Regions from separate parts of the Knoellia sp. B-D-2 genome, predicted to be linked through region 1. Evidence: predicted binding sites of a transcription regulator. Region 1 holds the regulator's gene; each other region holds the start of a gene.
What was found. Region 1 encodes LexA, which represses DNA repair genes until DNA is damaged. Its sites were predicted from a motif close to TCGAACANNTGTTCGA; they were not measured.

Region 1 (9,684 bases):
TGGCGGATCGTCTTCTGCGACGTCGGGCAGGGTGATGCGGCCGTCATCCGCACCGGACCCGGCCGAGCACTGGTCGTGGACACCGGCCCGGACCCACCGCGCGTCGACGGCTGCCTCGCGGACCTCGACGTCGAGGTGGTGGACGCGGTCGTGCTCACCCACTTCCACGCGGACCACGTCGAGGGGCTGCCCGGGGTGCTCGACGACCGAACCGTCGGTCAGGTGTTCACGTCACCCGTCGGAGACCCCGCCCACCAGGTCGGTGAGGTGACGGACTGGACGAGAGCACACGGCATACCGCTGTCCGTCCTGGCTGCCGGCGACCGGCTCACCTTCGGTGACGTCACCGCGGAGGTGTGGGCGCCGGCGCGACGCATCGCCGCGGGGTCGGTGCCCAACAACGCGAGCGTGGTCCTCGCCGTCCACGTCGGCGCGGTCGACGCCCTCCTGCTCGGGGACGTCGAACGCGAGGCGGCGCACGACCTGCTTCTCCGGCTCCGACGTGACCCGTCGATGGCCGCCGTCGCGCAGGATCTCGACGTCGTGAAGACGCCGCACCACGGGAGCGCGAACCTCGATGCCGGGCTCATGGCCGCCGTGCGTGCGCCGGTCGCCGTGGTGAGCGTCGGGGAGGACAACGACTACGGACACCCGACGGCGGCGCACCTGACGATGATGCAGCGCAACGGGTATGCCGTGCACCGCACCGACGAGCGCGGCCACATCGCCCTCGTCGAGCGTGACGGCCGGATCGAGGTGGTCACCGAGAGGTGAGCCCCCCTGCACCACAGGGGCGCCGGCCCGACCGCCTCGGCGCCAGAGGGTGCCGACGGGTCAGCGGACGGCCGACTGCGCGGCCTTCTTCGTCGCCGCGTCGGCGCTCTCCACGAGCGCGTCGAGGGTGGCCCTGACGGCAGGGACCCGCTGCAGGTCCGGGGTCGTCACGGCGACGATGTGGCGCCGCGACGCGGGGGTCATCGGCAGGGCGACGACGTCCTCGTGGTGGACGGTCCTGAGGATGAGGTCGGGGATGACGGCGATGCCGAGGCCCTCGGCGATGAGCCCCATGACGGCGACGTAGTCCTCGGTCTCGTAGGCGACGTCCGGCACGTAACCGGCGGTGCTCGCGAGCTGCAGGAGGTGGCCACGGCACCGGGGGCAGCCGGCGATCCAGGTCTCGTCCTCGAGCGCGGCCATGTCGACCTTCGTCGAGGTCGCCAGCGCGTGCGTGCGGGGGACGGCGAGCAGGACCTCGTCGTCGAGCAGCGGGGTGGTGACGAACGCCTCGAGGTCCTCCTCCCCGCGGCCGAGGTCCGTTCCCTCGTAGACGAACGCGACCGCGAGGTCGCACTCACCGGCGCGCAGCGCGGCGAGCGACTCGCGCGGCTCGCCCTCGCTGAAGGTGATCGAGACGCCCGGGTGCTTCGCCTTGACCTTCGCGAGGGCCTTGGGGACGAGCGTGGCCGAGGCGGACGGGAAGGCCATGAGGCGCACGCGTCCGGACCGGAGCCCGGCGATCGCGGCCACCTCCTCCTCCGCGGCGTCGAGGGCCGAGAGCACCGGACCGGCGTGCCGCGCGAGCACGGCGCCGGCCTCGGTGAGGCGGACGCTGCGGCCCACGCGCTCGACGAGCGTCGTGCCCGTGCGGTTCTCGAGACGGCGGACCATCTGCGAGATGGCGGGCTGGGAGTAGCCGAGGGAGAGCGCCGCCGCCGTGAAGCTGCCTTCGTCGGCGATGGCGCGCATGACCCGGAGTCCTGCGGCATCGATCATGCGGCCATCCTATAACCAGAAGTTATCGAGATCCATCGGGACGGTTCAATCCCTGATGTCGCACGCCCACGGGCGCGCGGCGGCGACGCTCGTCCCTCGGGTGTATCAGCGGCCGAGGTGCGCCCTCCTGATGGGCATGAGGACGACGAACCGCCGGCGGACCGCCCGCCGCAGCCACCACCCGGACGTCACGTGCGACGGCCTCGGGCGGTGGCACTGGAAGTGCGCGTGCGGCGCCGGCTCCTACGGCGGCTCCTCGGCGGTGGACTGGCGCTGGATGCTCACCGCCGCCCTGGTCCACCAGAACGCCTGCCCCGGCGAGTGACCTCGCGTGACCCTGGGGCGACGTCAGGACGACCACTTACGATGTCGGGGTGAGCCCTGAGGTGTCGGTCCGCGAGGTCGCGTCGCTGCTGCGCGAAACCGGCCCGGCGCTCGTCCTCACCGGTGCCGGCATGTCGACCGAGAGCGGCATCCCCGACTACCGCGGCCCCGACGGCAACCGCCGGGTCACGCCGATGTCACACCAGGAGTTCACGGCGACCAGCGAGGCGCGGCAGCGCTACTGGGCGCGCAGCTTCATCGGCTGGCAGCGCTTCAGCGCGGCCGAGCCCAACGACGGCCACCTCGCCGTCACCGACCTCCAACGCGCCGGGGCGCTCGGAGCCGTCATCACCCAGAACGTCGACGGTCTGCACCAGGACGCCGGCACCCGTGAGGTCATCGAGCTGCACGGGTCGCTGGCCGAGGTCGTCTGCCTCACCTGCGAGGGCCGGGTCGACCGCGGTCTGCTCCAGGCGCTCATGGACGACGCCAACCCCGACTTCGCCTCACGCGCCCTCGGGGCCGTGGTCGACGGCTCCCGGGTGAGCAGCCAGATCCGCCCGGACGGCGACATCGTCCTCGCCGACGACGCCGTCACCACCTTCGTCACGCCCCGGTGCCTGGCGTGCGACGCCGACACCCTCAAACCCGACGTCGTCTTCTTCGGCGGCGCCGTCCCCAAGCCCCGCGTCGAGCAGTGCTACGCGCTCACCGAGGCGGCGTCCGCACTCGTCGTCCTCGGGTCGTCGCTCAAGGTGATGAGCGGCTACCGGTTCGTTCGGCGGGCGGCAGCACGCGGCATACCCGTCGTCGTCATCACGAGGGGCCCCACACGCGGGGACGCCGAGACGACGCACCGGATCGATGCGCCGCTCGGCGTCACACTCGCCGCGCTCACCCGTGCCGTCCAGGCCCAGGTGGCGTGACCCCTCAGATCCGGCGCAGGACGGCCGTGACCTTGCCGAGGACCGTCGCGTGGTCGCCGTCGATCGGGTCGAAGGCCGGGTTGTGCGGCATGAGCCAGACCTTGCCGTCCTTGCGCTTGAACGTCTTGACCGTCGCCTCGTTGTCGAGCATCGCCGCGACGATGTCGCCGTTGTCGGCGCTCGGCTGCTGCCGGACGACGACCCAGTCGCCGTCGCAGATTGCCGCATCGACCATCGAGTCACCGACGACCTTGAGCAGGAAGAGCGAGCCCTCGCCGACGATCTGCTTCGGCAGCGGGAAGACGTCGTCGACCATCTCCTCGGCCATGATCGGCACGCCGGCGGCGATCCGGCCGAGGACGGGCACGTAGCTCGCCTCGGGCCGCGCGTCGCCCGAGCCGGTCGGGTCGAGGTCGGCGTCCACGTCGTCCGGGGTGGCGCCACCGCGGTAGCCGCGGATGTCGCTCGGGGTGTCGGGGGAGATGACCTCGATCGCCCGTGGCCGGTTGGGGTCGCGCCGCAGGTAGCCCTTCTTCTCGAGGGCGTGCAGCTGGTGCGAGACCGAGCTGGGGGAGGTGAGGCCCACGGCCTGGCCGATCTCGCGCATGCTCGGCGGGTAGCCGCGGCGGTCGACCGAGTTGCGGATGACGTCGAGGACCTTGCGCTGCCGCACCGTGAGCGTGCCGTCGCCGGGGTCGCGGTCAGGCAGCTGGTGGACGTCGGCGTCGGGGGGGCCGCTCTTGTCGCTCATCTCGTCTCCTCTGAAACCAGTGGTGTCAGTGGTGCCTGATTGGCTTCCTGACATGACCACAGCGTACGGAGTTCGGGCGGACGGATCAAACACCTGTTCGACGCGTGTCTTGAAGTCCTCGAACATCCGTGCTAGACATCGTACAGACGTTCTATCGAACGTTCTTTCGACCCAGGAGGACTCCATGAGTGCAGCAGCGGCCCTCGACGGCACCGCGGCGGGGTATGCCGTCCCGCTCCCGATGCGTCGCCCGGAGCGTCCGCGCCTCGTCCTCGTCCCCACCGGCGAGGCCGTCACCGTGGCTCCCCGGCCGGCCCTCCGGCTGACCCGGGGCGGGCGCCTGGCCCTCACGAGCACCGTCCTGCTCATCGCCCTCGTCGCGGCGTTCGTCGGCCTCACCGGGGGCGCCGCGGCCTCCTCGACCCCGGAGCGCATCACCGTCGAGCAGGGCCAGACGCTGTCGGAGATCGCCGCCGAGCACATGACCGGCACGTCGATCGCCTCGGCCGTCGCCGAGCTGCAGCTGGCCAACGGTCTCAGCAGCGCCCAGGTCCGCGCCGGCCAGCAGATCGTCATCCCGCAGGGCTGACGACCACGACTCCGAGCCGCTTCGACCCCGGCTCGGTCCTGAGTCCATGGCAGAGCCTCGACCCCTCGCCGACTCAGTACGAAGGGCGCCCCGCGGACAGCTGCGCGGGGCGCCCTTTGCGTTTTGCCCGGTCCGAGGGCGCGCCGCGGAACATCGGCGGCGGCGCCGCCCTTGACCTTGGCATGAGCACCGAGAGCACCGAGCGCATCCAGAGGGTGAGGCAGCTGCGGGTCGTCGTCGAGGCGGCCGACTACGACGAGGCGGTGCGGTTCTACCGCGACGTCCTCGGCATGGACGAGATCGCCGCGTTCTCCGAGGGTGGTGAGGACCGGGTCGCGATCCTCGAGGCTGGTCGGGCGACCTTCGAGATCGCCAGCCCGGCGCACAAGGTCGCGATCGACGCCGTCGAGGCCGGCGGGACCCCGAGCCCGCGGATCCGGATCGCGTTCGAGGTCGACGACGCCGAGCGGTCCACCCGCGACGCCGAGGACGCCGGCGCGACCGTCGTCGCCGAGCCGGTCCTCACGCCGTGGAAGTCGCTCAACTCCCGGCTCGAGGCACCCGCCGACCTCACCGTCACCCTCTTCGAGGAGACGGCTGAGTCGCACGAGCGCGCCCAGCGAGAGGGCTTCGACACCGCCGGCTGATTCGCGTGCCGTTTCGCGCCCGGCGTGTCGCGTGCCCAACGGGGGAATTGGCGAGTTGGGGACGGGGAGCGGGGGGTCAGGGGCTGGTGAGGACGAGGTCGAGGGGGCGCTCGTGGAAGGCGGCGAGACGCTCGGCTGCCTCGGCGATGCCGTCGCGTTCGGCGGCGGTGAGGTCGACCTCGGGTCGCACCGTGACGACGGCCTGCTTCGGCCCCACCGTGCGCTTGAAGGTGCCGACGTCGTGTCCGTCGACGACGACGATCCCGCCACCGGCCTCAGACATCAGGCGCGTCCGGTCCGCGTCGCGGTTGCGACGGAGGAACCCCGTGCTCGGGTAGGTGAGGGCCGCCTCGTCGAACGTCGACAGGAGGTAGGCCCGGTGCGGCCGGGTCGTGCGCGCCGACACCGACGGGTCGAACCACAGGGTCTCGTCCTGGCACTCGACCTGCTCGAGCGGGCGCGAGGACCGCAACGTCGCGGAGGTGGTGAGCTCGGCTGTGGCGGAACGGATCTCGGTGAGCGTCATGCCACTCCACCGCTGCAGGTCGCGTTCGGAGGCGGGTCCGTGCCCGGCGTAGAAGCGGTGGGTCAGCTCGACGGCGGCCTGCTCGCGGGACCACCCGTCGGAGTCCGCGCGCGCGACGACGTCGTCGACGAGGGCGTAGGTGTGCTCGACCCCGCGCGGCGGCCCCGAGCAGATGACCGAGCGCACCTCGGCCGTCATGAGCTGGTGGGCCATGGCCTCGCCCGGCCCGGGCAGCCCGGCGTCGGAGAAGGCCGGACCGAGCTCCTTGCGGGTCATGGTGCGACCGTCGGCGAGCAGCTGGTGGAGCAGCTCGATGCCGCGGTCCTTGACCTCCGGAGTGACCCCGAGCTGGCGGTGGCGTGACGCGGCCGACGCCTCGACCTTGGCGCCGGTGAGCGACTGGATCCAGCGGAGGTCCTCGGGCACGACGTGGTGCCAGGTGGGCCGCAGGACGTGGGTGCGCACCCAGCCGCCAGCCGACTGCGCGGCCAGCACACCGGCACACGTCGTGTTGCGCGAGCGCATCGCGAGGGAGTGGGCCGCGAGCGGCGCGTCCTGGCTCTGCACGCAGGTGAGGAGCCGGACGGCGTCGGCGGCGTGGGGGAGCGGAGCGGCCGCGAGGCGCTGGACGGCCAGGCGTCGCCGGAGCACCCACGCGTGGGTGACGGTTCGAGTCACGACGCGGCCCTCGCGCGCGACCAAGGGGACCGCGACAATGAGGACATGGAGCGGAGCACGAGCGTGGACATCGAGGCGGCGCCCGAGCGGGTCTGGGACGTCATGAGCGACGTCGAGCGGTGGCCGGAGTGGGCCGAGACGGTGACGTCGGTGACCCGCCTCGACGCGGAGCCGCTGGGCCTCGGCTCGCGGGTGCGGGTGGAGCAGCCGAAGCTGCCGCCGACGGAGTACGTCGTGACCGAGTTCGACCCGGGTCGGGGGTTCACGTGGGTCGCCACCGGGCCGGGGGTGCGGACGACTGCGCGGCACAGCATCGCGGCGCGACCCGAGGGAGGTTCGCGCGTGGTCCTGGCCGTCGAGCAGGCCGGTCCCGTCGGCAGGGTCATGGGGCGGCTCTTCTTCAGCGGGCTCACCGACCGCTACCTCGCGACCGAGGCGGCCGGTCTGAAGGCGCGCAGCGAGTCGGGTTCATGAGGCCAGCGTCCGGCGCATCGTGAGCCGCGGCAGCCTGCTCGCCGTCGCCTTGGTGGTGCCGACGACCTCGAACCCGCAGCGCTCGAACATCGCCCTCGTGCCGACGAACGCCATCGTGAGGTCCATCCGGCCGGTCGGGTCGACGGGGTGCGACTCGACCGCCGGCGCGCCACGGCTCGCGGCGTAGTCCACCGCTCCGTCGATGAGGTGCTGGGTCACACCGCGCCTGCGGTAGCCGCTGCGCACGACGACGCAGACGATGCTCCACACGGGCAGGTCGTCGGTCGGGAGCATGAGCGCCGACTTCTCGAGGCGGGTGATCTCCGAGCGGGGCCCGATGTTGCACCACCCGACCGGGGTCCCGTCGAGGTAGGTGACGACGCCCGGAGGGTGCTCGCGTTCGCACAGCGCCCGCATCGCCCGCTCGCGCTGGTCCGCGCCGTCCCCGCCGAGCTCGGTGATCTCGGCCGCGGTGAGCCGGTGCGACAGGCACCAGCAGTGCGTGGCGCGACGGTTCCGGTTGACGACGTCGGCGAAGTCCTCGAACCGGTCGGGCGTCACCGGGTGCGTCTCCCACACGGGCTCGGTGGTCATGCGTTCATCGTGCCGTCTCCCACCGACACGTGCGAACGCGCGTTAACGTGACAGCGTCGAAGGGGATCAGCATGCTGTGGAAGAAGCTCTCAGCGACGGTGCTCAGCAGCTTGTGGTTCATCCCGCTCCTCTATGCCGTGGCGGGGCTTGTCATCAACGTCGTCACCGTGACCCTCGACCGGACCAACGACCACCAGCTCATCTCGATGGACTTCATCGGCGGGCCCGACGCGGCGCTCACGATCCTGGGCACGGTCGCGGCCTCGATGATCGGCCTCGTCGCCACGGTCCTCGCGATCACGATGGTCGTGGTGCAGCTGGCCATGGCGCAGTTCTCGCCTCGCATCGTGCAGACGTTCCTCCAGGACAAGCCCAGCCAGAACGCCATCGGGCTGTTCGTCATGACGTTCGTCCAGAGCATGTTGTCGATGCGCGAAGTCCACGTCAGTGAGGAGGAGCCCGTCGTCCCGGGCCTGTCGGTGCTGGTGACCTTCCTCCTCGTCGTCGTCGACATCGTCGTGCTGGTGATCTACATCCACCACATCGGTCGAGCGCTGCGGGTCTCGGCGCTGATCGAGCTGGTGGGTTCGAGCACACGCAGCTTGACCGACGAGATCTATCCCGATGCCTTCAAGGGCGAGCCGCTCGAGGACGACCCGCACGTCATCATGTCGAAGAAATCGGGGGTCCTCTCGATGATCGGCCACGAGCAGATCGTCGAAGCCGCTCGGAACGCCGACGCCGTCATCACGTTGATCCCCGCGCTGGGGCAGTTCGTGCCGGCCGGGGCGCCACTGGCACGCATCGAGGGAGCCACCGCTGACCAGGTCGATGAGAAAACGGTGCGGCAGGCCCTTGCTCTCACGCTCGAGCGCACCCTCGACCAGGACGTCGCCTTCGGAGTGCGGATGCTCGTCGACATGGGCTTGCGTGCGTTGGCGGAGCATCCCCTCGGCGACCCCACCACCACGGTCCAGGTCATCGACAGGGTGCACGACGTCCTTCGCCAACTGGCCCGGCGTGACCTCCCGGACGGCAAGCGACGCGATGACGCCGGCCAGGTGCGGCTCGTCGTGCCGTCGATGGACTGGAGCGCCTACGTCCTGCTGGCTTTCGAGGAGCTCCGGCTCGCCGGCTCCGAGTCTCCTCAGGTCAGCAGGCGCCTGAGGTCCTCGCTGCAGGACCTGCTGGATGTCGTGCCCCCTGAGCGGCGGCAGCCGTTGCAGGAGCAGCTCCGACTGCTGGAGGCGCGGGTCGTGAGGCTGACCGACGACGAGCACGACCTGCAGGTCGCCCTGCAGCCCGACCCGCTCGGCATCGGGGTCGAGGCGGGAGAGCGGAAGGCCTGAGCCCCTATCGCTCTCCCCACCGTCCGAGGGTGGTCTCGAGAGCCTCGTCGATCCGTCTCTCGAGGCCGGGACCGGCTCGCGAACCGGTTCGTGCACCGGGAACAGTTTCGTTTTTGTGTAATTGTGTAATGGTGTAAGCACTGCAACACAGGAAGGGGAACCCACCATGAGGTCCCACCACATCCACAGCACCACCGGTCCCGAGTCCGACCGCACCGAGCCCCAGGAGCGCCGAGGTGACCGACGGGGCATGCCCCACCGCGGCCCCGGTGGTCACGGGGGTCCCGGGGGCGGACGCGGCCGAGGCCGCGGTCCCGGCATGGGCCGGCCCGGCGGCTGGCAGCAGGCCGACGTCCCCAGCGCCGACGACGCCCGTGACTGGTTCACCGGGCGCCTACCCGACGACTGGTTCACGGAGGTCGACATCCGCGTCGACCGCGACGAGATCACCGTCATCGGCACCCTGCCCGACGAGAAGCTCGAAGGAGCCGAAGCCGAGGGTCGGATCAGCCGCTGGCGCAGCGACACCAAGGAGCGGCGCATCGAGATCGCCCGCGAGGCCGAGTCCCGCTACGAGCGCAAGGTGTCCTGGGGCGTCCGCCTCGGCGGCACCGAGGCGCTCTTCACCCACCTCGCCGCCCCGGTCATGACGCGCCTGCGCCAGCCGGAGCGTCAGGTGCTCGACACCCTCGTCGACGCCGGCGTCGCCCGCTCCCGCAGCGACGCGCTCGCCTGGTCGGTCCGGCTCGTCGGCCAGCACGCCGACGAGTGGCTCGGCCAGCTCCGCGAGGCCATGAGCGAGGTCGACAAGCTCCGCTCGCAGGGGCCCGGTCTCTGACCCGACCCTGCCCCACCCGTATGCCGTCCGCTCACCCCGAGCGGGCGGCATACGTCCATCGGTGCGCATCGGAAAGGCGCAACGGCGGGGCGACACGCCGAGACACGCGGGACGCGTCGACAGGGCTTGCGGCGCAGGTCACAGCAGCGCATACTGACTACTACATCTAGTGGTTACACCGATGTAGTTCATCCACATATGGTTCACAGGTGCAG
Region 2 (9,684 bases), 520 kb from region 1:
GTCTTCGCCTGCTGGGCGCCGAGCAGCTCGACGAGGACGGGGAGGTCGCCGGCGCGGCGTTCGCGGGTCGTCACGGGCACCCGAGGATCGTAGGGCGCAACCACGTTGCGGGCACCGTCGGACAGGCTTGTGCAGGCCGGGCGTTATCGGCATCACCAAAGTGGCCTGCCGCCAATGTGCTGCAGGTCACATCACGAGGTATAGAACTGAGGTTGGGCCGCCGTCGTCCTGTCGGTCACCCGTCCGCGCATCCCCCGTGCGCCGTCTCGGGCGGGATGCTGCGCTGGGAGGTCAGCACACCGACCTCTACGTCGACAGCAACACGGCCTCAGTGCTCGTGCGCGACGCACCCTCGGGCGACTACGTCGTCGAAACGAAGGTGCGGCTGTCCGGCCTGCCGGACGAGGGCTGCTGCTTCAACTACGCCCAGGCCGGCCTCGTCGTCTACGGCGACGACGACAACTTCGTCGAGCTCACGAGCGCCTCGATCTGGGAGACGCGCCAGACGGAGTTCGCCAAGGAGCTCAACCCCGTGCCCCAGGGGTGGAGCCGCTACGGCAACACCGTCGTCGGGCCGCCCGGGGACGACTGGACCTGGCTGCGCATCGTCGTCGAGCGGCTCAGCGGTGCCGAGCAGCGCAAGGCCGGTGGCGACACGGAGCGCTACACGGCATACACGAGCCAGGACGGAGAGACCTGGGTGCGCGGGGGCGTCTGGACCCACAGCCTGGGGGAGGACGCCCTCATCGGCCTCGTCTCCATGGGTGCCACCGACCAGGTGACGTCACCGATCACCGCGGAGTTCGACCACGTGCGGGTCCACAGCCTCAAGGGAGGCGCCAGGCCCCGGACCTGAGGTCGCGAGGCAACGGACCGGACGTACGATCGCGGGCGTGACCAGCCAGCCCACCATCGGAGTCCTCGCCGTCCAGGGCGACGTGCGCGAGCACGTCCGCGCCCTCGAGTCGGCGGGTGCCCGGGCCCTGGCGGTCCGCCGCCCCGGCGAGGTCAGGCAGATCGACGGGCTCGTCATCCCGGGCGGCGAGTCGACGACGATGGACAAGCTCGTCCGCATCTTCGAGCTGCGCGACCCCTTGGTCGAACGGTTGAGGGACGGGCTCCCGGCCTACGGGTCCTGCGCCGGGATGATCATGCTCGCCGACCGCATCCTCGACGGCCACCGCGACCAGCAGACCCTCGGCGGGCTCGACATCACCGTGCGCCGCAACGCCTTCGGCCGGCAGGTCGACTCGTTCGAGGAGGACCTCCGGATCCGCGAGCTCGGCCCGGAGCCGGTGCGCGCGGTCTTCATCCGGGCACCGTGGGTCGAGGAGGTCGGCCCCGGCGTCCGCGTCCTCGCGTCGGTCCACGTCGCGGGAGGCGACCACCCGGTGGCGGTGCGCGAGGGCAACGTGCTCGCCACGAGCTTCCACCCCGAGGTCACCGGCGACCACCGCTTCCACCAGCTCTTCGTGGACCTCGTCCGCCGCGCCTGAGAGCCCGGGTCGGCTCGCGAGCCGACCCGGTGCTCCCGAGCCCGATCAAACCCGGCTCGGGAGGTGGCAGACGGCTCCCGAGCCTCTCTCGCTCGCGCGGACCCGGCTGCCCCGGCGGCACCTGAGGGGGCAGAACGGCATACGACATAGGATCGACGCCGAGTCCTGCCCGTTCACAGCACGAGGAGACACCTTTGTCCGGCCACAGCAAATGGGCGACGACGAAGCACAAGAAGGCCGTCGTCGACGCCAAGCGCAGCAAGCTCTTCGCCAAGCTGATCAAGAACATCGAGGTCGCGGCGCGCACCGGCGGCGGTGACCTCACCGGCAACCCGACGCTCTACGACGCGGTCCAGAAGGCCAAGAAGTCGTCGGTGCCCAACAACAACATCGACAACGCGGTCAAGCGCGGCTCCGGTGCCACGGCCGGCGGCTCCGACTGGGAGACCATCACCTACGAGGGCTACGCGCCCGGTGGTGTCGCCATCCTCATCGAGTGCCTCACCGACAACCGCAACCGCGCCGCCGCCGAGGTCCGCACCGCCCTGACCCGCAACGGCGGCCAGCTGGGCGACCCCGGGTCGGTGTCCTACGTGTTCGACCGCAAGGGCGTCGTCGTCGTGCCCAAGGAGCAGGCCGGCACGGAGCTCAGTGAGGACAGGATCCTCGAGGTCGTCCTCGAGGCCGGCGCCGACGAGGTCAACGACCTCGGCGAGGCCTTCGAGATCATCTCTGCGGCGACCGACTTCGTGGCCGTGCGCCAGGCCGTCCAGGACGCCGGCATCGACTACGACTCGGCAGAGGCTTCGTGGGTGCCCAACCTCCAGGTGCCGCTCGACCTCGACGGGGCCAAGAAGATGATCCGGGTCATCGACGCCCTCGAGGACTCCGACGACGTCCAGGACGTCTTCGCCAACGGCGACATCCCCGACGACGTCCTCGCCGAGCTGGGCGACGAGGACTGAGTCCGTCCCGCGGGGGAGCGGCCGGCAGCCCCGCACCCCGCGTGTTGCTGCGCCCCGCCCCCCGCCCCGCTGTGTAGCGTGGCACCGAACACCTGTTCGGTCCTCAGGAAGGCGGCGCGCGTGCGCGTTCTCGGCATTGACCCCGGCCTCACCCGGTGCGGCCTCGGTGTCGTCGACGGCAGGGCCGGACGCGCCAGCATGGTCGCAGTGGGCGTGGTCCGGACCCCGGCCGACGCGGACCCGGCGCAGCGGCTCATCTTCCTCGAGACCGAGCTGGGCGCGTGGATGGACCGGTTCTCGCCCGAGGTCGTGGCCGTCGAACGGGTCTTCGCCGACACCAACGTCACCTCGGTCATGGCGACCGCGCACGCCACCGCGATCGCGCTGCTCACCGCCGGCAAGCGGGGCATCCCCGTCGTGTTCCACACGCCCACCGAGGTCAAGGCCGCGGTCACCGGCAGCGGTCGGGCCGACAAGGCCCAGGTCACCGTCATGGTGACCCGCATCCTCAAGCTCGCCGAGGCACCGCGGCCGGCCGACGCCGCCGACGCCTTGGCCCTGGCGATCTGCCACCTGTGGCGCGGCGCCGCGACGGCGCGACTCGAGGCGCTGGCCAGGGCAGGTGCGCGATGATCTCCTCCCTCTCCGGGCGGGCCGGTCACGTGGGCCTGGACCGCCTCGTCGTCGAGGTCGGTGGCGTGGGGATGCTCGTCCACACGACGCCCCGCACCGCCGCCGAGGTCCGCCCCGGTCAGGACGTCACCGTGTCGACCACCCTCGTCGTGCGCGAGGACTCGCTGACGCTCTTCGGCTTCGGCTCCGCCTCGGAGCGCGACATGTTCGAGACCGTGCAGACCGTCTCGGGCGTCGGACCTCGGCTGGCCCTGGCGATGCTGTCCGTCCTCACCCCCGACGAGGTCCGGGCGGCGCTGACGACCGGCGACGTCTCGACCCTGATGAAGATCCCGGGAGTCGGCCGCAAGAGCGCCGAACGTCTCGTGCTCGAGCTCAAGGACAAGGTGGGTATGCCGTCCGCCACGGCCGGTGCCGACGTCGCGGCTGCAGTCGCCCCGGTCGGGGACGCGCGGCGCGACCAGGTGGGCGAGGCGCTCGTCGGGCTCGGCTGGTCGGCCAAGCAGGCGACCGACGCGGTGAGCCGGGTGTCGGCCGCGGCCGACCCGGAGGCCTCGGTCGCCGCCCTGCTGAGGATGGCCCTGCGCGAGCTGGGCCGATGAGCGGCGCGGGCGACGGGCGGGACGTGGCCGGCAGCCACGGCTTCCGGTCCGACATCGTCGAGTCCGGTGACGGGCGTGCCGTCGACGGCTCGCTCGACGCCACGGCGCGCATCGTCGACGCGGGGGCGGACGGGGACGACGAGCGGGTCGTCGAGGCGGCCCTGCGCCCCAAACGGCTCTCGGAGTTCCCCGGGCAGACGCGGGTGCGAGACCAGCTCGGCCTCGTGCTCGAGGCCGCCCGGCGCCGGGGGACCGTGCCCGACCACATCCTGCTGTCGGGCCCCCCCGGGCTCGGCAAGACGACCCTGGCCCTCATCGTGGCCGCCGAGCTGGAGCGACCCCTCCGGGTGACGTCCGGGCCCGCCATCCAGCACGCCGGCGACCTCGCCGCGGTGCTGTCCTCGCTCGACGAGGGGGAGGTGCTCTTCCTCGACGAGATCCACCGGATGTCCCGGGCGGCGGAGGAGATGCTCTACCTCGCGATGGAGGACTTCCGGGTCGACGTCATCGTCGGCAAGGGCCCCGGCGCGACGGCGATCCCGCTCGAGCTCCCGCCGTTCACCGTCGTCGGGGCGACCACCCGGTCCGGCCTGCTGCCGGCGCCGCTGCGCGACCGGTTCGGCTTCACCGGCCACCTCGACTACTACGACGCCTCCGACCTCACGACGATCCTGCGTCGATCCGCCGGTCTGCTCGGCGTCGAGGCCGACAAGCCGGGGATCACCGAGATCTCCGGCCGGTCCCGGGGCACGCCCCGCATCGCCAACCGGCTGCTGCGCCGGGTGCGCGACTGGGCCCAGGTCCACGGGTCCGGCTCGGTCGACGAGGCCGCCGCCCACGCGGCGCTGCGGCTCTTCGACGTCGACGACGCCGGGCTCGACCGGCTCGACCGGGCCGTTCTCGACGCCCTCTGCCGACGCTTCGGCGGGGGGCCGGTCGGGCTGTCCACGCTGGCGATCGCCGTGGGGGAGGAGTCCGACACCGTCGAGACCGTCGCCGAGCCCTATCTCGTGCGCGAGGGCTTCATGGTGCGCACCCCCCGGGGGCGCGCGGCCTCGGCCAAGGCGTGGCGCCACCTCGGGCTCACCCCGCCGCGCGACCTCGCGGCCCAGGACGTCCTGCCCCTCGACGAGGGTCCCGGCCGTCTCGGCGGGTGAGGTCGCCCGGCGAACCGGTGCCACGGCATACTCGGGCAGTCCCGGGCACCTCGACCGGGTGTCGCGCGTTGGTCGAGGGTGAACACGTCACCTATGCTGACCCGACGGCCCGGCGTCGCCCGGGCCGCTGACGCGCCCGGCCCCACAAGGGCCAGGTGAAACCAGACTCGAAGGACTCTTCATGAATTCCGGTGCCGGCTTCGGCAACCTCCTCGTGCTCGCCCTGCCCCTGCTGCTGCTGGCGTTCCTCATGCTCACGCAGCGCAAGCGCGGACGTGAGGTGCAGACGTTCCAGTCGGCGCTCAGCGTCGGCGACGCGGTCGTCATGACCTCGGGCCTCTACGGCACGATCGTCGTCCTCGACGACAGCACCGCGCTCCTCGAGATCGCTCCCGGTGTGCAGGTGCGCGTCGACCGTCGCGCCATCGGCATGGCCCAGCCCGGCGTGACCGACGCCCCGCCGACGCCCGAGGCCGCCTGACATGGCACAGATGAGCCACGCGAAGTTCGCCCGCCGCGCCCTCGCGGGGATGGCGGTCCTCGCCCTGGCCCTCATGGGCCTGCTCGTCGGGTCGAACCAGTTCGGTGACGGCAGCTACGCGCCCAAGCTCGGCCTCGACCTCGAGGGTGGGACGCAGATCATCCTCGAGCCGCGGCTCACCGGGAACAAGCAGGTCTCGCCCGAGCAGATCGCCCAGGCGCGCGACATCATCGTCCAGCGCGTCGACGCCGGCGGTGTCGCCGGCGCCGAGGTCACCACCCAGGGTGGTCGCAACATCGTCGTGAGCATGCCCGGCACCCCGAGCAAGAGCACCGAGGACGCGATCCGTCGCTCCTCGCAGCTGCAGTTCCGTCCGGTCCTCGCGATCGCCGCCGGCTCACCGCAGCCGGCGCCGTCCGTCTCGCCCAGCGCGTCCCCGAGCGCCCCGGCCAGCCCGGGCGCCAGCGGCACCCCGACGCCGCGCGCGTCCCCGTCCGCGAACGTCCCCTCCGCCAACCCGGCGAGCCCGTCGGCCACCAACAACTCCGCGATCCCGGGAGCCCTGACCACCGGGACCACCTCCCCTTCGCCCTCCCCGACCGCGTCGACCAGCCCGTCCGCCAGCCCGTCCGCCAGCCCGTCGGCCTCCCCGAGCGCGAGCCCGAGCCCCAGCGGCTCCGCGGCGACGTCCGCCGGTGACCCGTTCAGCCTCGACCAGATCACCCCCGAGCTGACGGCCCAGTTCACCGCGCTCAACTGCGCCGAGGATGGCGCGCTCGACGCGCTCGTCGACGACGACACCCTGCCGCTCGTCACCTGTGACGCCGACGGTGCCGCCAAGTACGTCCTCGGCCCGGTCGTCGTCTCCGGCGACAAGATCAGCGACGCCAGCGCCGGCTACCAGGTCGGCCCCAATGGCCAGCAGACGAGCCGGGTCGAGATCCAGCTCAGCCTCAACGGTGAGGGCGCCAAGCAGTACGCCGACGTCTCCAAGAAGATGGTCGTTCTCCAGCAGCCGCAGAACCAGCTGGCCGCGACCCTCGACTCCCGGGTCATCGTGGCGCCCAGCTTCAACGAGGCGATCCTCGACGGCAACGCGAGCATCACCGGTGGCTTCAGCATCGACGAGGCGCGTGACCTGGCCCAGCAGCTGAAGTTCGGTGCGCTGCCGATCTCGTTCGACCTGCAGACACGCGAGCAGATCAGCCCCACCCTCGGCAGCGAGCAGCTCCGCTACGGCCTGTACGCCGGCCTCATCGGCCTCCTGCTCGTCGTCCTGTACTCGCTCGCGCAGTACCGCGTGCTCGGCCTCGTCACCGTCGCCTCGATCCTCGCCGCGGGGCTGCTCACCTACCTCGCGATCGCGATCCTCGGCTGGTCGCACAACTACCGGCTCGACATGGCCGGTGTCACCGGTCTCATCGTCGCCATCGGCTTCACGGCGGACTCGTTCATCGTCTACTTCGAACGCATCCGTGACGAGCTGCGTGAGGGCCGCTCGCTCGAGAGCGCCGTCGCCACCGGCTGGGACCGCGCCAAGCGGACGATCCTCATCGCCGACGGCGTCAACTTCCTCGCCGCGATCGTCCTCTACGTGCTCGCGAGCTCGAGCGTGCGCGGCTTCGCGTTCACCCTCGGTCTCACGACGCTGCTCGACATCCTCATCGTCTTCATGTTCACCCACCCCCTGGTCACGCTCCTCGCGCGACTGCCGTTCTTCCGTGACGGCCACCGCCTCTCGGGCCTGGACCCGAAGAAGCTCGGTGCCGTAAAGAAGACCTCGTATGCCGGCCGCGGCCGGTTCACGACGAAACCCCCCCGTGTCGCGGGCGAAGGGAGTGCCTCATGAAGTTCTCCGACCTCGGCAACGACCTCTACACCGGGAAGCGGTCGATCCCGGTCGTCCGCCGGCGCGCGAGGTTCTACCTCGTCTCGCTGATCCTCATGGCGATCGCCGTGTCCGGTCTCGCCATCAACAAGCTCAACCTCGGGCTCGAGTTCAAGGGTGGCTCGGAGTTCCGGGTGACCAGCACCTCGGTCCCCAGCGACTACGAGGCGACGGCCCGTGAGGCCCTCGGTGCCTCGGACGACTCGCAGGGGGTCCGCGTCTCCAAGCTCGGCGCCGGCACCGTGCGGGTGCAGACCGAGCGACTCGACGACGCCGAGAGCGCCCGCGTGCGCACGGAGCTCGCCAAGACCTTCTCGGTCAACGAGGAGAACGTCAGCGCGACCTTCATCGGTCCGTCGTGGGGCGACTCGGTCACCAAACAGGCCCTGCGCGCGCTCATCATCTTCGTCGTGCTCGTGGCCGCCGTCCTCGCGATCTACTTCCGCAACTGGAAGATGGCCCTGGCCGCGCTCATCGCGCTGGTGCACGACCTCATCATCACCGTGGGCATCTATTCGTTCACCAAGTTCGAGGTGTCCCCGGCGACGATGATCGGCTTCCTCACGGTCCTCGGGTACTCGATCTACGACACCGTCGTCGTGTTCGACAAGGTGCGCGAGAACACCAACGAGGCGTTCGCCAACGGGCGGATGAGCTTCGCGAAGGCCGCCAACCTCGCCGTGAACCAGACCCTCGTGCGGTCGATCAACACCACGGTGATCGGCATCCTGCCGATCCTCGCCGTGATGGTCGTGGGCGCGATCTTCCTCGGCCCCGGGACCCTGCTCGACCTCGCACTGGTCCTCTTCATCGGCATCCTCGTCGGTGCGTACTCGTCGATCTTCCTCGCGACCCCGCTCCTCGTGACTCTGCGCGCCAAGGACGACGCCGTCGTCGACCTCGACAAGCGGTCGGCCCGCTCGCAGGCCAAACACGACAAGGAGAACCCCGTGGTGGCCCCCGCCGCCGACCGGGACGACGTCGACACCGACCCCGACCGGGAGGCCGCCCTGGCCACGTCGGCGCCGATGGCCAGCGGTGAGGACTCGGCGACGATCACCGGCCGCCAGGTGCACAAGTACGCCCAGGCCGGACCGCGCAACCAGCCCAAGCGTCCCCCGAAGTCCCGTCGCAAGTAGCCCGTGAGCGACCTCCACGTGCTGTCCGACCTCATCGCGAGCCGGCTGCGTGACGTCCCCGACTTCCCCCGCGCGGGGGTGGTCTTCAAGGACATCACGCCGCTGCTCGGCGACGGGGACGCCTTCGGTGAGGTGGTCCGGGCGCTTGCGGCACGGCATACGCAGGGTGTGAGCCGGGTCGACGTCGTCGCGGGCGTGGAGGCACGAGGCTTCATCGTCGGAGCCGCATTGGCGCACGAGCTCGGCGTCGGGTTCGTGCCGGTCCGCAAGGCCGGAAAGCTGCCCGGCGAGACGGTGCAGCAGACCTACGACCTCGAGTACGGCTCGGCGACGATCGAGGTCCACGTCGACGCGGTCACGCACGGGCAGCGCGTGCTGCTCGTCGACGACGTCCTCGCGACCGGCGGCACCGCCATCGCGGCCTGGGACCTGCTCACCCGATGCGGCGCCGACGTCGTCGAGCTCACGACGATCGTCGAGCTGGCCTTCCTCGACGGGCGGGCAGCGATGGGGGAGCGGGCGGTCCACGCCCTGCACGTCGTCGGTGGCGCGGACGCCTAGACTCGCTCCATGGCAGAGGAGACCACGCCGATCCCGGTGCGCAGTGGGGCGTCCGGCTCCAACCGCGCTCGCGCGCGTGCTCGCCTCGCCCGTTTCGGCGGCGTGCGTCCCTCGAGCCACCCGGTGCTCGAGCCGCTGCTCACCTCGGTCCGCCTGACCCACCCCAAGGCCGACGTCTCCGTCATCGAGCGGGCCTACGACGTCGCCGAGCGCGCCCACGAGGGCCAGATGCGCAAGAGCGGTGACGCGTACATCACCCACCCGCTCGCCGTGGCGACGATCCTCGCCGAGCTGGGCATGACGCCGCCGACGCTGGCCGCGGCCCTCCTGCACGACACCGTCGAGGACACCGACTACGGGCTGCCACAGCTCGAGAAGGACTTCGGCGCCGAGATCGCGATGCTCGTCGACGGCGTCACCAAGCTCGACAAGGTCACCTACGGCCAGGCCGCCCAGGCCGAGACCGTGCGCAAGATGGTCGTGGCGATGGCCCGCGACATCCGCGTCCTCGTCATCAAGCTCGCCGACCGGCTCCACAACGCGCGCACCTGGCGCCACGTCTCGCGCGAGTCGGCCCAGCGCAAGGCCCGCGAGACCCTCGAGATCTACGCCCCGCTGGCCCACCGGCTCGGCATGAACACGATCAAGTGGGAGCTCGAGGACCTGTCGTTCCAGACCCTCTACCCCAAGGTCTACGACGAGATCGTCCGGCTCGTCGCCGAGCGGGCGCCCGCGCGCGAGGAGTACCTCGCGACCGTGCGT
Region 3 (9,684 bases), 1.2 Mb from region 1:
GCCGCCGTGATCTGGACCCGCTGCTGGTTGCCGAGCGACAGCTTCTCGACGCGATCGCGGGCACGGTCCGCGAGGTCGAGCCGCTCGAGGTTGACCATGACCGCGGACCTTGCGTCGGCGCGGCTCATGCCGGAGAGCTCACCGAGGTAGACGAGCTGGTCGAGGACCTTCTGCTTCGGGTAGAGGCCGCGCTCCTCGGGCATGTACCCGATCCGGCGCCGGTCGCCCGCGGTGATGGGCGCGCCGTTCCACCGGACCTCCCCCCCGTGCAGGGCCAGCAGGCCCATGATCATCCGCATCGTCGTCGTCTTGCCCGCGCCGTTGCCGCCGACGAAACCGGTGAGGAGTCCCCCCGGAACCGTGAAGGACACGTCGTCGACGGCGCGCAGGTCACCGAACGACCGCGAGAGCCCCTCGACGTCGAGGGTCGCTCCGTTGCCTGTCATGATCCCACGGTAGGGCTCGTCCTCGGCGGTCAGGCGGGGTTGAGGACGTCGAGCCCGATGAGGGGGCGCAGCGCGGCCGGCACGACGACGGAGCCGTCGGCCTGCTGGTGGTTCTCGAGGATCGCGACGAGCCACCGCGTCGTGGCCAGGGTGCCGTTGAGCGTGGCCGCGACCTCGGTGCCGCCGCCCTGCACGCGGTAGCGGGTCTTGAGCCGGCGCGCCTGGAAGGTCGTGCAGTTCGAGGTCGACGTCAGCTCGCGGTGCCGGCCCTGGGTCGGGACCCAGGCCTCGCAGTCGTACTTGCGCGCCGCCGGACCGCCCAGGTCGCCGGCCGCCGTGTCGATGACGCGGTAGGGCAGCTCCATGGCCGCGAGCATCTCCCGCTCGAAGGCGAGCAGGCGCTGGTGCTCCGCCTCGGCGTCCTCGGGCCGGCAGTAGACGAACATCTCGATCTTGTTGAACTGGTGGACCCGGATGATGCCGCGGGTGTCCTTGCCGTAGCTTCCCGCCTCGCGGCGGTAGCAGGTCGACTGCCCGGCGTAGCGGACCGGTCCGGCGGAGAGGTCGATGATCTCGTCGGCGTGGTAGCCCGCGAGCGCCACCTCGCTCGTGCCGGTGAGGTAGAGGTCGTCGGCCTCGAGCCGGTAGACCTCGTCGGCGTGGTGGTCGAGGAAGCCGGCGCCGGCCATGACCTCGGCCTTGACGAGCGTGGGGGTGATCATCGGGACGAAGTCGGCTTCGATGGCGCGCTGCATCGCGAGCTGGAGCATCGCCATCTCCAAGCGGGCACCGACGCCCTTGAGGAAGTAGAACCGCGAACCCGACACCTTCGCGCCGCGCTCCATGTCGAGGGCGCCGAGGCCCTCGGCGAGGCTGAGGTGGTCGCGGGGATCGAAGCCCTCGGCGGCGAAGTCGCGCGGGGTGCCGACGCTGTCGAGCACGACGTAGTCGTCCTCGCCACCGACCGGGACGCCGTCCTCGATGACGTTGCCGATGGTGCGCGTGAGGGTGGCGAGCTCCGCGGCGGCCTCGTCGGCTGCGGCTTGGTTGGCCTTGACCTGGACCGCGAGCTCCTTGGTGCGCACGAGCAGGGCCTGCTTTTCGTCGCCCTGGGCCCTGGCCACGTCCTTGCCCATCGACTTCTGCTCGGCCCGCAGCTGCTCGTAGGCCGTGAGGCTCGAGCGACGCTTCTCCTCCGCCGCGAGGACGGCGTCGACGACGCCGTCGTCCTCACCCCTCGCGCGCTGCGAGGCACGCACTCGGTCGGGGTTCTCACGCAGCAGCTTCAGGTCGATCACGCGGGCCAGCCTAGTGCGGGCACCGGGAGTGGCTCGATCAGGCAGCCGTCGTCGCGTCGTCGGACGTGAACCACTCGTCAGGTGGGTCGGGGATGGGATCCGTGGGGATTCGGAGCAGCTCGAGTGGCGGCAGCTCGTCCGGGAGGTAGCCGTCGGGGTAGGGGACGACGGGCTCGTCGAGGTCGTCGAGCTCCTCGGGGTGTGGCGGGGGCGACCACCCGTCGCCCAGGACCGGCGGTGCTGTGGCGTCGTGGACCCTGCCGGTCGGTGTCTGGATGCGGATGCCGTGTGCTCCGGTCCCGTCGAGCCCGGTCGACGTCGCGGTGACGTGCCAGCCGTCGAGCTCCTTGACGAGGTTGTGTCGCTGGCACACGCCCGCGCCGTTGGCGGCCGCGGTGGAGCCGTCGGCTGCCACTGCGGTGACGTGGTCGGTCTGGATGGCGGGGGCGCCGCACCACGGGATGCGGCAGGTCGGGTCGCGCAGCTCGAGGAAGCGGCGCAGTCCGCCGTGGAAGCGGCGACGCCTCGAGTCCAGGGCCACGAGGTCGCGCCCGGTGGGGTCGGTGAACAGCCGCCGCAGCCACACGAACGCCGCCGCCGCTCCGCCGCCGTCGACCGTTGAGTTCGAGGTCGAGTTCGGCTGCGCGAGGACGTCGCGGAGCCACTCCCGCGCCTGCGCGCCGGCGACCGGGCCCCACCCGGGGATCACCGCCACGTCATCGGCCGGTGCGGTCCCGCCGAACGCTGCCGGTCCGGTCCCGCCGAAGGCGGCGGGCAGGAGGGTTCGGTCGGTCATCACCAGCGACACCTCGACCGGCTGCGGCTGACCCTGCGCGCGCCCACTGAGCAGCTCCAGCGCCCGGTCGGCCAGCCACGCACCCTTTCCCCGGGTGTCCGCGCCCCAGCCTCGCGGGAGCGGGTAGGTGTCTGAGCGCCGCCGGCTGGGTCTGGCGGGAGCGCGATGCGCGCTCAGCGCGCGAGCGCGCGGATGGGACAGCGGCGCTCAGACACCTACCCGCGACGTCACCACGCCATGCCGTCGGCGGCCGGGCGCACCGACACCCGACGTGACGCGACGGCCCGCCGGGCGCGCTCGGCCAGCGACTCCGCGTCCAAGGCGGCCCCCGCGCGTCGAGCCGCGGCCGCCAGGGCCTTGTCACCCAGCGACGCCATGGTCGGGGCGAGTCTGCGGTCGACCTCGCCGCGGTGCTCCCGGCTCAGGCACGCCGTCTCCCGCACGACGATCCACGCGCGCCGCTCGCTGATCTCCCCACGCTCCAACGCTCCCAGGGTCAGCGGCATCTCCCCGACCAGCGCCCGCGCGACCCCGACGTGCTGGTCCGCCAGCGTCGGGGAGCATCGCCGCGCCAACGCCAGGTCGGCCCGGACGCTGCGCGAGTCCTCACCCAACGCCTCACGATCCACCACAGCTGCAGCCGTCAACCGTGCCTGCGCCGCAGCAGCCGCACCCTTGAGCGACTCCAGGACCGCCACCACCGCGACCCGCTCCGGCTCCGTCAGCCCCTGCGCTGAGACCTCGCCCAGCAAGGACACGACCGACCCGATCCGGGCCCTCCAAGTGCTGGCGTCCCCTGCATACCCTCATCGTACACCCGTTCGACGACATCCGGAAGGGTTGTGCACAGCGGATTCCGCTGTGTCGCAACCATTTTGTGCAATAAGTGCGCCGGAGCCACGACGTGGTGCTGCAGGAGGCGCGGAATGTCGCGCGTTCGGCAGGACGCAGGAGATGCGGGGAGCCTCAGGCGCGGGAGTCCGCTCCGCGCTGGGACTGCTGGCCGCGCTCCTGCCAGGCCATCGCCAGGGGCGCGGTGAACCCGTGCAGGTAGACGGAGACGACGACGGTGAACGCGACGACCGACCACAGCCACCGGATCTCCTCGAATTCAGCGTGGCTCGCGGCGTACGCGAGGTAGAAGAGCGAGCCCACGCCCCGCACGCCGAAGACCGCGGCGACGACGCGCTCGCGGGCGTCGAAGTCGCGCGGCCCCTCCCGGTGCGGGTGGCCCAGGAAGGAGACGAGGCCGGCGAGGGGGCGCAGCACGAGCAGGAGGAACAGCGAGATGAGGACCCCGCGCCAGTCGAGGTTGGCGAGCAGCCCGTTGGTCAGGGCCATCCCGAGCAGGAGCAGCACGACGAGGGTGAGCAGCCGTTCGAGGCGCTCGATGACCTCGTGCATGTCGTGGTGGTAGGAGTGGTTCCGCTCGAAGCTGCGGATCGCCATGGCGCACGCGAACACCGCGAGGAAGCCGTAGCCGCCGAGGACCTCGGCCACGCCGTAGGTCGCGAGAAGGGCGGCGATGGCGACGAGCGGCTCCCCGTTGGCGGCGAAGCGCAGGTCCTGCGAGCGGGCGGTGAAGGCGAGGCGGGCGACCGCTCGCCCGGCGACGACCCCGACGACCGCGCCGATCACGACCTTGCCGACGAGCTCCCACGCCAGCCAGCGGGCGCCCCACTCGGAGACGCTGCCCACGGTGGCGAGCAGGATCGCCGCGTGCACGAAGGGGAAGGCGAGGCCGTCGTTGAGCCCGGCCTCGCTCGTCAGCGCGAACCGGACCTCGTCGTCCTCGTCCACCTCCTCGGAGTCCTCCTGGTCCGCGTCCTCCCGTTCGCCCTCGTTGGGCCCTCCCACCTGGACGTCGGACGCGAGCACCGGGTCCGTGGGCGCAAGGGCGCCACCGAGCAGCAGCGCGGCCGGTGCGGCGACCCCCATCGGCCCCCACGCCATGAGCGCGACACCGGCGATGGTCAGCGGCATGGCGATCCCGAGCAGGCGCCACGTCGGCGACCACGTGCGCCACGAGCCCACGTCACGCAGGTTGAGCGGGCGGTCGAGCGCCAGCCCCACCCCCATGAGCGAGACGAGCACCGTGAACTCGGTGATGTGGGTGACCGCCTCCTCGTGCGAGGTCGGGTCGAGGTCGAGGTCGCGGAACCCGGGCATCAGCCCCAGGACCAGCCCGAGGGTGACGAGGACGATCGGGGCGTTGACACGGAACCGGTGCAGCACCGGCGGGAGGATGACGGCGAGGAAGAGGGCGAGGCCGAGCGCGACGTAGATCCAGGCGGGCTTCACGCCCGCACGTCCCAGAGGTGGTGGGCGAGGTCGTGCAGGCCGTAGCGGCCGAGGCTGAGCACTGTGAACTCCGAGCCGTCGGAGCGCACGCCCCGGCGCTCCCACTCGGGACCGGACAGGCCGGCATACGCCTGCGCGAGGCGGGCTGCGGCCGTGGTGAGATCGGTCGCGACGGCGCCGGGGTCCTGCTCGGCGTAGCGGCGCTCGACGGCCGTCGCGTCCTGGTCCCAGTTCGCGAAGCGCGCGCCGTCCTCGTCGAGCATGAGCCGCACGCGGTCGGCGAACAGGTCGCAGACGTCACGGACGTGGCAGGCGTACTCCAGCGGGGACCACGAGGAGGGATCGGGCCGGGTCGCGACTTCCTCACGCGAGAGCACGTCGGACCACGGATCGGTGTATGCCGTGACGAGCCGGGCGACGTCGGCCGGCGGCACCGCTGCGGCGTCGAACCCGCAGTCCGGACAGGACCGGTCGAGGGTCCACGTCCAGTCCTTGTCGTCCGGCTCGATGGTGCTCATGGGCTCAGCGTAGGCGGGGCGCCGACCCGGGCGTGACGCCTCGAACCGTGGGGTACGGTCCCTGACGTGACCGACTCCTGGCCCGTGATCCTCGCGATCCTCGCCGTCCTCCTCGTCCTGGCAGCGGTGGCCTGGTTCGCGACCTCCTCGAGCCGCTCCCCGGGACGCCACGCCTCCTCGACGCGGCCGTCCCGGTCGTCGTTCCGGCCGGAGCAGGCCGAGGACACCCCGACGCCGCCGCGCAAGCAGGTCGCGGTCGTCCTCAACCCCAGCAAGTTCGACGACGCCGAGGCCGTCCGGGCCCTCGTGACGAAGACCGTCCTCGCCCACGGCGAGTGGGACGAGCCGACCATCCGGGAGACCACGGTCGACGACCCCGGCCACGGCCAGACCCGGGCGGCGCTGGCCGACGACGTCGACCTCGTCTGCGCCATCGGCGGCGACGGCACGGTGCGCGCGGTCGCCCACGTCCTCACCGGCACCTCCACCCCGATGGGCCTCGTCCCCGCCGGCACCGGCAACCTGCTCGGGCGCAACCTCGAGCTGCCGCTCGACCTCGCCGAGGCCCTCGAGGTCGCCCTCACCGGACGCAACCGGCACATCGACGTCGGCTGGCTCACCCTCGACCCGACCGCCGAGCAGAGCTCGACCGAGGAGCTCGACCCGGGCCGCGACGGGCCGACCGAGCCCGACGTGGGCGCCGACGACGAGCACGGCTCCGACCCCGCCGCCAACCAGCACGCGTTCCTCGTCATGGCCGGCCTCGGGCTCGACGCGAGCATCATGCACGCGACGTCCGACCAGGCGAAGTCGCGCATCGGCTGGGGCGCCTACGTCGCCAGCGGCGCGCAGAACCTGCTTGGCGCCCGGTTTGCGACCCGCCTGCGGATCGACGGCGGCGAACCGATCGCCCACACGGCCCGCACGATCGTCGTCGGCAACTGCGGCAAGCTCACCGGCGGGATCACCCTCATGCCCGACGCCGAGATCGACGACGGGGTTCTCGACGTCGTCGCGGTCACCCCCAAGGGCATCGTCGGCTGGGCCGGGGTCGCGGTGCACATCCTCGCCAAGCGCGGTCGCAACCACCCGAAGATGGAGCGCTACCGCTGCCAGTCGATCCTCGTCTCGCTCGACGCCCCGCAGCTCGTCGAGATCGACGGCGACGTCATCGGCCAGGCGAGCCGGGTCCGGTTCGAGGTGCGCCCCAAGGCGCTCATCGTCCGCACGCCGTCACCCGGCAGCCGCACGTCAGCGGCGGGCGCCACCCTCGATGGGTGACTGGGGACCGGGGTCGGGCACCTTGTCGCGCCACTTGCGCTCGAACGGCAGGCGCCACGTGTGCGGCGAGACGAGCTGGTGGATCTGGTTCGGCCCCCAGGTCCCGGCGGCGTAGGGCCGGACCACGGGCGGGTTCTCGATGAGCGGCTGGCTGATCTGCCAGAGCCGCTCGATGCCCTCCGCCGACGTGAAGAGGGTGTGGTCGCCCCGGACCGCGTCGTAGATGAGCCGCTCGTAGGCCTCGAGCACGGCGCCGGCCCAGTGCGTCTCCTGCATCGCGAACTGCATCGACAGCTTGTCGAGCTTCATGCCGGGACCGGGGCGCTTGCCGTAGAACGACAGCGACATCCGGGCCTTGTCGGCGAGGTCGAAGGTCAGGTGGTCCGGGCCGTGGTCGCCCACCCCCGAGCCCTCCGGGAACATCGACTGCGGGGGCTCGCGGAAGGCGATGGAGATGATCCGGGCGCCCTCGGCCATGCGCTTGCCGGTGCGCAGGAAGAACGGCACCCCCGCCCAGCGCCAGTTGTCGACGTAGCACTTGAGCGAGATGAAGGTCTCGGTGTCGGAGTCGGGGGCGACCCCGGGCTCGTCGAGGTAGCCGATGTACTGCCCGCGCACGACGTCGTGCGGGTGGATCGGCTGCATCGACTCGAAGACCTTGTTCTTCTCGCGGCTGATGGCGTCGGGCTCGAGCGAGGTCGGCGGCTCCATCGCCGTGAACGCGAGGATCTGGAACAGGTGGGTGACGACCATGTCGCGGTAGGCACCGGTGTTCTCGTAGAAGTCGCCCCGCGTCGCCAGCCCCAGCGTCTCGGGGACGTCGATCTGCACGTGGGCGATGGAGTTGCGGTGCCAGATCGGCTCGAAGAGCCCGTTGGCGAAGCGGAACGCGAGGATGTTCTGGGCCGGCTCCTTGCCGAGGAAGTGGTCGATCCGGAAGATCTGCTCCTCCGCGAACACCTCGTGCAGCCGCCGGTTGAGCTCGACGGCGGAGGCGAAGTCGGTGCCGAACGGCTTCTCCATGACGACCCGGCTGCGCTCGACGAGCCCGGCGTCGGCGATGGTCTGCACCGCGGACAGCGCCGCCCTGGGTGGGACGGACAGGTAGTGCAGCCGCAGCTCGGTCTCCCCGGGCAGCAGCGCCTCGGCCGCGCGGACCGCGTCTCCGAGCGCCTCGGGCCCGGCCGACAGCGGGACGTAGTGCAGCCGCTGGGCGAACTGCCCCCACTCGGCCTCGTCGAGGTCGCGGGTCGAGAACTCCTTGATCGCCTCGTGGGCGAGGTCGCGGAAGGCGTCGGTCGAGATCTCGTCGAGCGAGGTGCCGACGACGCGGAGGTCGTCGAGGAGGCCCGACTGGAACAGGTGCAGCAGGCCGGGGATGAGCTTGCGCTTGGCGAGGTCCCCCGTCGCGCCGAACAGGATGACGGTCGTCGGCGCGGTCTTCTGGTCGGTCATGGGCCCAGCCTTACCTGCCGGGACCCTCCTGACCAGCCTCGGCGTCGGGTGAGCTGGGGTCCGGGCGGTGGTCGAGACGCTCGCGGATCGCGGCATACACGAGGGGGTCGTGGACGAGCGCGAGGTGACCCACACCGGGGAGGACGACGACGTCGCCCTCGGCGAACCGACGGCTGCCGGGCGAGTGCCGACCGGAGCCCTCCGCGCTGGCCGCCGGGACCATCCCGTCGCCGATGAGCCGGGCGACCCGGCCGTCGATGCGCTTGCCGAGCAGGCCGACGATGGCGAGGTGGCGCACGCCGGGGTGCAGAGGGGCGTCGACGCGTCGCCCGCTGCGGTCGTCGAGGTCGAGACCGTCCCACTCCTCGTCGAGGATGTTGCCGTACCGAAGGTCCTGGATCCCGACGCTGCGCGCCCGCAGCACCGCGGCCAGGGCGCGCGAGTGGCGCAGCCTGCCGGCCAGGCGGGCGGACTGGTTCGCGAAGCGCTCCAGCGGGGCGCCCAGGTGCGGAGCACCGAGGGTCACGGTGTCGCTCACGAGCGGGACCCAGTCGGCCCCGACGTCGGCCTGCGCCAGCGCGCTGTGGACGACGAGGCCACCCATCGAGTGACCGAGGAGGACGATCCGGGTGACGGGGACGGGCCAGTGGGCCACGAGGGCGGTGAGCACCCGGTCGAGCTCGTGCCCGTTGTGCGAGATCCGCAGCCCGGTGTTGTAGCGGACCGTGACCGGGGTGAATCCGAGGTCCTCCTCGAGGCGGTGGCCGAACCGACCTCGCTGCCACGCCGTCTCGTGGACGACGAGGCCGTGGACGAGGACGACGACGTCACCGGTCGCCGCCGGCCAGGCCGCGGCGAGACCGGCCTCGGTGAGCGGCACCGACCGGCCGCGCCGGCGCACGCCCATCGTGTGCGCCAGCGGGGACCCGGAGACGTCGAGCCGGTCCCCGAAGAAGGCGTTGACGAAAGCGCGCGCACCGTTGGGGGCCGGGTGGTGGACGAGGTGGTCGCTGACCCCGGCCGCGCGCTCGACCCCGCGCATGAGTCGTTGCTCGACGGCGGTCGGTGGGGCCTCGTCGCTCTCGGTCATGCCCCACTGTCCCACCCGCGGCCGGGCCCACTGGAACGGCCGCCCGGTCCCGGGCGGCTCAGCGGTCGAGGAGCCCGCGCAGGTCGTCGGCGCTGAGGGCGCTCGAGAGCAGGTTGCCGTCGTCGACGACCCGCGCGAAGAGGTCGCGCTTGCGGTCCTGCAGCGCGACCACCTTCTCCTCGATGGTGTCGGTGGACACGAGCCGGTAGACGTTGACCGACTTCGTCTGCCCGATGCGGTGGGCCCGGTCGATCGCCTGGTTCTCGGCGGCGGGGTTCCACCAAGGGTCGAGGACGAAGACGTAGTCGGCCTCGGTGAGGGTCAGCCCGAACCCACCGGCCTTGAGCGAGATGAGGAAGACCGGCGCCTCGCCCTCGCGGAAGTCCCGCACGACGTCGGCCCGGTTGCGGGTGGACCCGTCGAGGTAGGCGTAGGCGATGCCCTCGGCGTCGAGCCGGGCCCGCACGAGGGCGAGGAAGCCGGTGAACTGGCTGAAGAC

Region 2: a site for LexA is predicted at 2,546-2,561, ahead of ruvC (crossover junction endodeoxyribonuclease RuvC). Genes of this name have one in related genera too.
Region 3: a site for LexA is predicted at 3,350-3,365, ahead of AC3EU2_RS06415 (DUF222 domain-containing protein). Genes of this name have one in related genera too.

The regions. Positions count from the first base shown of each region.
Region 1 covers NZ_CM173189.1:178,172-187,855, reverse strand. The annotation lists gene AC3EU2_RS00870 (ComEC/Rec2 family competence protein) at 1-774, shown strand, start outside; gene AC3EU2_RS00865 (LysR family transcriptional regulator) at 835-1,773, opposite strand; gene AC3EU2_RS00860 (hypothetical protein) at 1,910-2,098, shown strand; gene AC3EU2_RS00855 (Sir2 family NAD-dependent protein deacetylase) at 2,148-3,023, shown strand; gene lexA (transcriptional repressor LexA) at 3,028-3,774, opposite strand; gene AC3EU2_RS00845 (LysM peptidoglycan-binding domain-containing protein) at 3,959-4,363, shown strand; gene AC3EU2_RS00840 (VOC family protein) at 4,546-5,010, shown strand; gene AC3EU2_RS00835 (winged helix DNA-binding domain-containing protein) at 5,087-6,214, opposite strand; gene AC3EU2_RS00830 (SRPBCC family protein) at 6,260-6,688, shown strand; gene AC3EU2_RS00825 (GNAT family N-acetyltransferase) at 6,683-7,282, opposite strand; gene AC3EU2_RS00820 (DUF2254 domain-containing protein) at 7,354-8,631, shown strand; gene AC3EU2_RS00815 (hypothetical protein) at 8,798-9,469, shown strand.
Region 2 covers NZ_CM173189.1:3,518,231-3,527,914, reverse strand. The annotation lists gene AC3EU2_RS16725 (GNAT family N-acetyltransferase) at 1-80, opposite strand, end outside; gene AC3EU2_RS16720 (DUF1349 domain-containing protein) at 257-856, shown strand; gene pdxT (pyridoxal 5'-phosphate synthase glutaminase subunit PdxT) at 885-1,496, shown strand; gene AC3EU2_RS16710 (YebC/PmpR family DNA-binding transcriptional regulator) at 1,691-2,461, shown strand; gene ruvC (crossover junction endodeoxyribonuclease RuvC) at 2,582-3,094, shown strand; gene ruvA (Holliday junction branch migration protein RuvA) at 3,091-3,696, shown strand; gene ruvB (Holliday junction branch migration DNA helicase RuvB) at 3,693-4,853, shown strand; gene yajC (preprotein translocase subunit YajC) at 5,035-5,334, shown strand; gene secD (protein translocase subunit SecD) at 5,345-7,183, shown strand; gene secF (protein translocase subunit SecF) at 7,180-8,361, shown strand; gene AC3EU2_RS16675 (adenine phosphoribosyltransferase) at 8,365-8,922, shown strand; gene AC3EU2_RS16670 (RelA/SpoT family protein) at 8,932-9,684, shown strand, end outside.
Region 3 covers NZ_CM173189.1:1,334,213-1,343,896, forward strand. The annotation lists gene AC3EU2_RS06400 (ABC transporter ATP-binding protein) at 1-446, opposite strand, end outside; gene serS (serine--tRNA ligase) at 476-1,744, opposite strand; gene AC3EU2_RS06410 (hypothetical protein) at 1,782-2,540, opposite strand; gene AC3EU2_RS06415 (DUF222 domain-containing protein) at 2,768-3,298, opposite strand; gene AC3EU2_RS06420 (cation:proton antiporter domain-containing protein) at 3,507-4,841, opposite strand; gene AC3EU2_RS06425 (DinB family protein) at 4,838-5,359, opposite strand; gene AC3EU2_RS06430 (diacylglycerol/lipid kinase family protein) at 5,426-6,640, shown strand; gene zwf (glucose-6-phosphate dehydrogenase) at 6,611-8,095, opposite strand; gene AC3EU2_RS06440 (esterase/lipase family protein) at 8,106-9,185, opposite strand; gene AC3EU2_RS06445 (DEAD/DEAH box helicase) at 9,244-9,684, opposite strand, start outside.